One region of the Streptomyces sp. NPDC051452 genome, then DNA from elsewhere that is predicted to be linked to it. Evidence: riboswitches for the same ligand, from Rfam matches in the RefSeq annotation. Region 1 holds a riboswitch; each other region holds the start of a gene.
The links. A riboswitch is a leader RNA that binds a small molecule or an ion and turns the genes downstream of it on or off. The one in region 1 is predicted to bind cobalamin.
Positions count from the first base shown of each region.

Region 2: another riboswitch for cobalamin. It lies ahead of ACIBA9_RS12520 (cobalamin biosynthesis protein); the one in region 1 lies ahead of ACIBA9_RS07650 (CbtB-domain containing protein).
Region 3: another riboswitch for cobalamin. It lies ahead of ACIBA9_RS00860 (ABC transporter substrate-binding protein); the one in region 1 lies ahead of ACIBA9_RS07650 (CbtB-domain containing protein).

Region 1 covers NZ_JBITEB010000002.1:526,710-528,887, forward strand. Annotated here, with positions in the region: gene ACIBA9_RS07645 (CbtA family protein) at 1-661, opposite strand, end outside; gene ACIBA9_RS07650 (CbtB-domain containing protein) at 683-904, opposite strand; cobalamin riboswitch at 942-1,089, opposite strand; gene ACIBA9_RS07655 (enoyl-CoA hydratase/isomerase family protein) at 1,195-2,178, opposite strand, start outside.
Region 2 covers NZ_JBITEB010000004.1:60,186-62,363, forward strand. Annotated here, with positions in the region: gene ACIBA9_RS12510 (anion permease) at 1-632, shown strand, start outside; gene ACIBA9_RS12515 (hypothetical protein) at 664-891, shown strand; cobalamin riboswitch at 1,049-1,191, shown strand; gene ACIBA9_RS12520 (cobalamin biosynthesis protein) at 1,291-2,178, shown strand, end outside.
Region 3 covers NZ_JBITEB010000001.1:195,216-197,393, forward strand. Annotated here, with positions in the region: gene ACIBA9_RS00845 (flavodoxin family protein) at 1-125, shown strand, start outside; partial or broken gene ACIBA9_RS00850 (hypothetical protein) at 206-316, opposite strand; partial or broken gene ACIBA9_RS00855 (short-chain fatty acyl-CoA regulator family protein) at 306-626, shown strand; cobalamin riboswitch at 641-819, shown strand; gene ACIBA9_RS00860 (ABC transporter substrate-binding protein) at 874-1,923, shown strand; gene ACIBA9_RS00865 (iron chelate uptake ABC transporter family permease subunit) at 1,920-2,178, shown strand, end outside.

The sequences.
Region 1 (2,178 bases):
ATCCGCCCCACAGCACGGCCTGGATGGCCAGCGCGGACAGCCGGAACCGCCAGAGCAGGGCGGCCGGGAAGTCCTTCGGCACCTCGTCGACGGCCGGCAGGAACCCATAGGCCACTCCGATCACGACGGCGAAGGCGGCCACCGCGGTCACGGTCGCCCACCAGGTACCGAGCGCGGGCGCGAGCCGCTTGCCCAGGAGGGTGGCGGCGATCGCGAGGAGGACGCTGAGCAGCATCATCAGGAAGTACAGGCTGGTCCGCTTGCCGATGGTGTCGGGGTCGCCGACCGAAGGCGGGTTGGCCGGGTACTTCAGGAACGGCACCACGTACACGGCGAGCAGTGCGCAGCCGGACAGCAACAGCGCGGTCGCCCGCGGTCCGAACCGGCCGACGCGGCCGAGGGCGAAGCAGTAGGCGAGCGCGGCGATGCCGCCGAAGGCGACCCCGTAGACCAGGACGCCGGTGGCGAGGCCCGCGGTGGACTGCAGGGAGCGGGAGACGACCTCCATCTCGTGCTCGTGGGAGTGGGCGTCCTCGAAGCCGATCGCCTTGTCGACGCTCGGCTCACCGAGCAGGTAGGCGACGACCAGGGCGAGCACGCCCGCTGCCAGGCCGGCGAGCATGCCCCGGACGAGCAGATTCCTTACGGTTGGGGAGTTCATGGTTGTGCGGCGTCCCTCGTGTCAGTGGCAGGGGAAGCCGAGGAGGTGGCGGGCGTCGTGCACCCACTCGTGGACGTCCGTGCCGTTGAACACGGAGGTGGCGCCCTGTTCGGCGCCGACGAAGTAGAGCAGGACCAGCATCAGGATGCCGAAGAAGACCGCCCAGGGAGCTATCGCCTTCAGCGGCAGCTTGGTGGGAAGGGCGGGAGTGGTGACTGTCGGCTGGGCGACATGCTGCGCCATGGCAGGGGCCTCCTCTGGGAGTTCGCGTCCCATCTCGGTGGTGCGGTGGACGACGGCCACGGGTCTGACTCGCGCGGCGCCTCGGCCGAGGCGCCGCGCACACAGTGGCGCGACCGTGCCGGTTTCACACCGGCTTCCGTTTCGCCGTCGTCGGTATCGGTCAAGACCGTAGCGTGTGTGGCGAACATGGCCAAGACCGTGTCCGTCCGCCGGGCCGCGACCTTTCTCTCATATCCGCCATCAGGGACCGCCGCCGACCGGTGAGGGCGGGACGGCGGCCGTTCGGCTCGTCAGACTCCCTCCGTGCCCGCCCCGGGCCCGGCCAGCCCCAGTTCCCGGTCGCCGAGCGGAGCGAAGAAGCGTGCGACATCGGCGTCGGTGACCTCGGCGAGGGTGGCGGGGGACCAACGCGGGCTACGGTCCTTGTCGATGACCTGGGCGCGGATGCCCTCCACCAGGTCGGGGGTGCTCAGGGCGGCGCAGGAGACGCGGTACTCCTGGTCGAGGACCCGCTCCAGCGTTCCCTGTCGCCGGGCGCGGCGCAGGGCGGCCAGTGTGGCCTTCAGTGCGGTGGGCGACCTGCCGAGCAGGGTCTCGGCCGCCTCCTTCGCCTCCGGGCCGCCGTCGGTCAGCAGCCGGTCGAGGATCTCCTCGACGGTGTCGGCGGCGTAGCAGGCGTCGATCCACTCCCGCCGCCCGGCGAGCACACCTCGCGGTGGCGGCTGCGCATGGCGGGCCAGGACGTCTCGTACGGGCAGGTCCGCGAGGTCGTCGAGGAAACGCCCGAGCGCGGCGGACGGCACGTAGTGGTCGGCGAGGCCGCACAGCAGGGCGTCGGCGGCGCCGATCCCGGCGCCCGTCAGCGCGAGATGGGTGCCCAGTTCGCCCGGGGCCTGGACGAGCAGGTAGGTGCCGCCGACGTCGGGGACGAAACCGATGCCGGTCTCCGGCATGGCGATCCGCGACCGCTCGGTGACGATCCGGACGCTGCCGTGCGCGGAGACACCGACGCCGCCGCCCATGACGATGCCATCCATGACGGCGACATAGGGCTTCGCGTAGCGGGCGATTCGGGCGTTGAGGTGGTACTCGTCGCGCCAGAAGGCGGCCGCGGCGCTGCCATCGCCGTCGCGGGCGTCGTCGTGGACGGCGCGGATGTCACCGCCCGCGCACAGTCCGCGCTCCCCCGCCCCGGTGATGACGACGGTGCGTACCGCGGGGTCGTCCTCCCACACGGTCAGCGCCTCGTCGATGCGGCGGACCATCTCGTGGTT
Region 2 (2,178 bases), on a different contig from region 1:
GCTCGAACCCTCCCACCTGGGTGATCCTCTCCGCCGGTCTGGCGATCGCGCTCGGCACCTACATCGGCGGCTGGCGCATCATCCGCACCATGGGCAAGGGCCTGACCGACCTGGAGCCGCGCCAGGGCTTCGCCGCCCAGACCAGCGCCGCGACCGCGATCCTGGCCTCCGCCCACCTCGGCTTCTCCCTCTCCACCACCCACGTCGTCTCCGGCTCGGTGATGGGCGCCGGTCTGGGCCGCAAGGGCGGTGTGGTCCGCTGGTCCACCGCGACCCGCATGGTCGTCGCCTGGGTGCTGACGCTGCCGGCCGCCGCGCTGGTCGGCGCGGGCGCCGAATCGGTCACCGACCTCGGTGACTGGGGCACCGCCCTCGTCGCCGTCTTCCTGGTCGCCGCGAGCGCCGCGATCTGGAAGATCTCCCGCCGTGAGGTCGTCGACCACACGGACGTCGTCACCGAGACGGAGGAGCCGGCCGGGGTGGTGACCACCGCCATCGCCGCGGTGATCCCGCCTCCCACGGCCGCCGTCGCCGAGCAGTCGGCTCTCGCCTTCCCGCAGCAGGCCGCCGGCCCCGCGCAGCCCGCCGCCTCGGTCCCCGCTCCGGCGACCCCGCCGGCCGCCACGGTCTGACCCCGAGCCCTCAGGTACTGAAGGAAACATCATGACGATCGACTGGGCGGCCCTCGGCTCCGTCTTCGGCACCAGCCTGGTGTTCACGGTGGGCCTGGTGGCCCTGTTCACCCTCGGCATCAACGGCCTGTCGCGGCGCGAGAAGGCCGCGGCCCAGGGCGGCTCGGCCACCCTCGCGGTCACCGGCGCCTACGTCTGCTTCGCGGCCTGCGCGGCGGCGGTGGCGTACGGCATCTACCTGATCGTGGCCAAGGCCTGAACCGCCCGCCGATCGTGGCCGCGTCCTGATCGAACACGCCCGAGGCTCCCCTCCCGTCGCCCGGGAGGGGAGCCTCCGGCGTGTCCACGCCTGCCGGGGGCGGGCGTCGGCGCTCCCTCCCCCCGCAGGTCAACGGCTGGTCAACGGCAGGTTGACGGCTGTTCGGGGCGCATGGTGGACTGCCCGGGCCATGTACGGCGGCAAGAGAGGAAGCCGGTGCGAATCCGGCGCGGTCCCGCCACTGTCACCGGGAGGAGACTCCCGGGAAGCCAGGAACTCTCACCGCCGAATCTCGTCGAACCAGGGCGTGGACACCCTGAGTGAGGACCCGGATCGCCATGCTCGGCCGCCGAAGGACCAGTACCAGGCCCACCCCCCTACCCACGGCCGTCTGAGCCGATGGGTGCCGATCGCTCCTACGCGTACGGCGCCGCCGCCGGCCTGCTGGGTGACCTGATCCTGGGCGATCCGCGCCGGGGGCACCCGGTCGCCGCGTTCGGACGGGCCGCCGCCGCGGTGGAAGGCGCCTTGTGGCACGACCACCGGGGCTGGGGCGCCGTGCACACCGCGGTGTGCGCCGGCGGCGCCGTCGCGCTCGGCGCGCTGACCGCACGGGCCGTACGCCCCTCGCCTGCCGCGTCCGCCGCGCTGACCGCCGCCGCCACCTGGGCGGTCGTCGGCGGCACCTCGCTCGCCCGGGAGGCACTCGGCATCGGGCGCGCCCTGCGGGCCGGTGACGTCGAGGCGGCCCGGGCGCGGCTGCCCCATCTGTGCGGCCGGGACCCGCAGGCGCTGGACGCCGACGGGATCGCCCGGGCCGTGGTCGAGTCGGTGGCCGAGAACACCTCCGACGCCGTCGTGGGCGCGCTCGTCTGGGGCGCCGTGGGCGGAGTGCCCGGTCTGCTCGGGTTCCGGGCGGTCAACACCCTGGACGCGATGGTCGGTCACAAGTCGCCTCGTCTGCGCCGCTACGGCTGGGCCTCCGCCCGCCTGGACGACGTCGCCGGGTGGCCGGGGGCCCGGCTGACCGCCGTACTCGCCGCCGCGGCCGGGCCCGATCCGCGCGGCGCGCTGCGCGCCTGGAAGGCCGACGCGCGAAGGCATCCGAGCCCCAACGCCGGACCCGTGGAGGCCTCCTTCGCGGGCGCGCTCGGGGTACGCCTGGGCGGGACGCTCGCCTACGGCGGCCGGGTCGAGCACCGCCCGGTGCTCAACGGGGCGGCCGGGCGCCCCGTCCATGTCAACGACATCGAGCGGGCGGTACGGCTGTCCCGCCGGGTCGGCCTG
Region 3 (2,178 bases), on a different contig from region 1:
CCTGGAACCTGCTGCACCTGGCCCGGGCGCTGAAGGACCTGGGCGGCATCCCCGCCTACGGCAACCAGCGCGCCGCGTGGGACGCCGGATGCCGCCGGGACTTCGAGAACCCCGAACACCGGTGACGTGACGCCGGGGAAAGCCGGCGGCCGGCCGTCGGCCCCGCCCAGCCGGTCCAGCGCCGGACACCGGGCCCCAAGGGGCAGGCCCGTAGCGGCAGCGTCTCGCGCAGGGCCGGCTCGTCGCGGACGAAGGACCAGGCGAGCATGGTTACCGGGCCGGTGAGCGCGCCTTTGACCGGGCGTGAGGTCGCCGAGATGCCCGACGGACAGCGCTACCCGTGGACGGCCCGCGCGATCACCCGGCACCGCGGAGACTGGGGCGAGCCTGGCAAGACGTTCGCCATCGGCCTGGGCCGCGAGATCCGCCACGCCCACCGCCTCGTCTACGCCGACGGCCTGGACCTCACCGACCCTTCCGACGCCACCCCCATCGGCATGGGCTGCCGCGTCTGTGAACGCCTCGACCGCCCCCAGCGGAGCGCACCGCCCCTCGGCCGGCCGCTGCGGATCGACCAGAACACCAGCACGTTCGTGCCGTACCCCGTGACCGAACGCACGATCTGACCGTACGACGGACTTGATAGCCTCAGCGGGCCAGTCGAGCCACATCCGAGGCCAGGGAATCCGGTGCGAACCCGGAACTGACGCGCAGCGGTGAGGGGGACGGGCGGGGCACGCAACGCCACTGGGAGACCGGGAAGGCGTCCCGTCCGGACGAACCCGAGTCCGAAGACCTGCTGGCACCTCCGCGCTTCGGCGTGGAGGGACGTCCGTAGGCCAGGCTCCGCGTACGAGCCCCGACCCCAGAGGCATGCCCGTGCTCCGCACCCCCGCCCTTGTCCGCACTCCGGCGTTTCTCCTCGCGTCTTCCCTGCTGCTCACCGCCTGCGGCTCCTCCGATGCCGACGACGCGAAGCCGGCGAGGACCGCTGCCGCCGGATACCCGGTGACCCTCGACAACTGCGGCCGGAAGGTCACCCTGACAGCGGCGCCGAAGCGGGCCGTGTCCCTCAACCAGGGCACCACCGAGATCCTGCTCTCCCTCGGCCTCGCCGACCGCATGGCCGGTACGGCCACTTGGACCGACCCGGTGATGAAGGGCCTTGCGAAGGCGAACACGTCCGTGCCGCGCCTCGCCGACAACGCGCCCTCCTTCGAGAAGGTCCTGGACGCCGAACCCGACCTCGTCACCGCCTCGTTCGTCTCCACCCTGGGCAAGGGCGGGGTCGCCACCCGCGCGCAGTTCGAGAAGCTGGGCGTGCCCACGTATGTCTCGCCGTCCGACTGCTCGGGCAAGGACAACGACAGTGGCGGCGACGGATCGCGCGGCGAGCCGTTCACCCTCGATGCCGTGTACGGCGAGATACGTGACCTGGCACGGGCGTTCGGCGTGGAGGCGCGGGGCGAGAAGCTGGTCGCATCCCTGAAGAAGCGGGTCGGCACGGCCACCGCCGGGCTCGACGCCACCGACGTCTCGCTCATGTACTGGTTCGCCAACTCCCAGTCGCCCTACCTCGCCGGCTGCTGCGGCGCACCGGGCGCCATCACCCGTGCGGTCGGCGCGAAGAACGTCTTCGCCGACACCCACGACGAATGGCCCCAGATCAGCTGGGAGACGGTCGCCGACCGCGACCCCGATGTGATCGTGCTCGGCGACCTGACCCGCAAGCAGCAGACCGCGGAGACCGCCGCAGCCAAGATCCGCTTCCTGGAGACCAACCCCGCCACCCGCAACCTGACCGCCGTGCGGAAGAAGCGGTACGTCCTGCTGAGCGGACAAGCGATGAACCCGTCCATCCGCACCATCGAGGGGATCGAGGAGGTCGCAGCCGGTCTGCGCGACTTCGGGCTCGCCAAGTGAGCGTGCGCGCTTGGCTGTTGACGGGCAGCGGAGTCGCCGCGCTGCTCGCGTCGATCGCCGTGGCTGTGACGATCGGTCCCGCCGACATCTCCACGGGAGACGTCTGGGCGTCCGTCGCGGCCCATCTCGGCCTCGGCGAAGCCACGTTGGCGCCGCTGCGGGACGGCATCGTGTGGAACCTGCGGATGCCGCGCACGCTGCTCGCCGCCGTGTGCGGTGCCGGGCTCGCCGTGTGCGGGGCGGTGATGCAGTCCC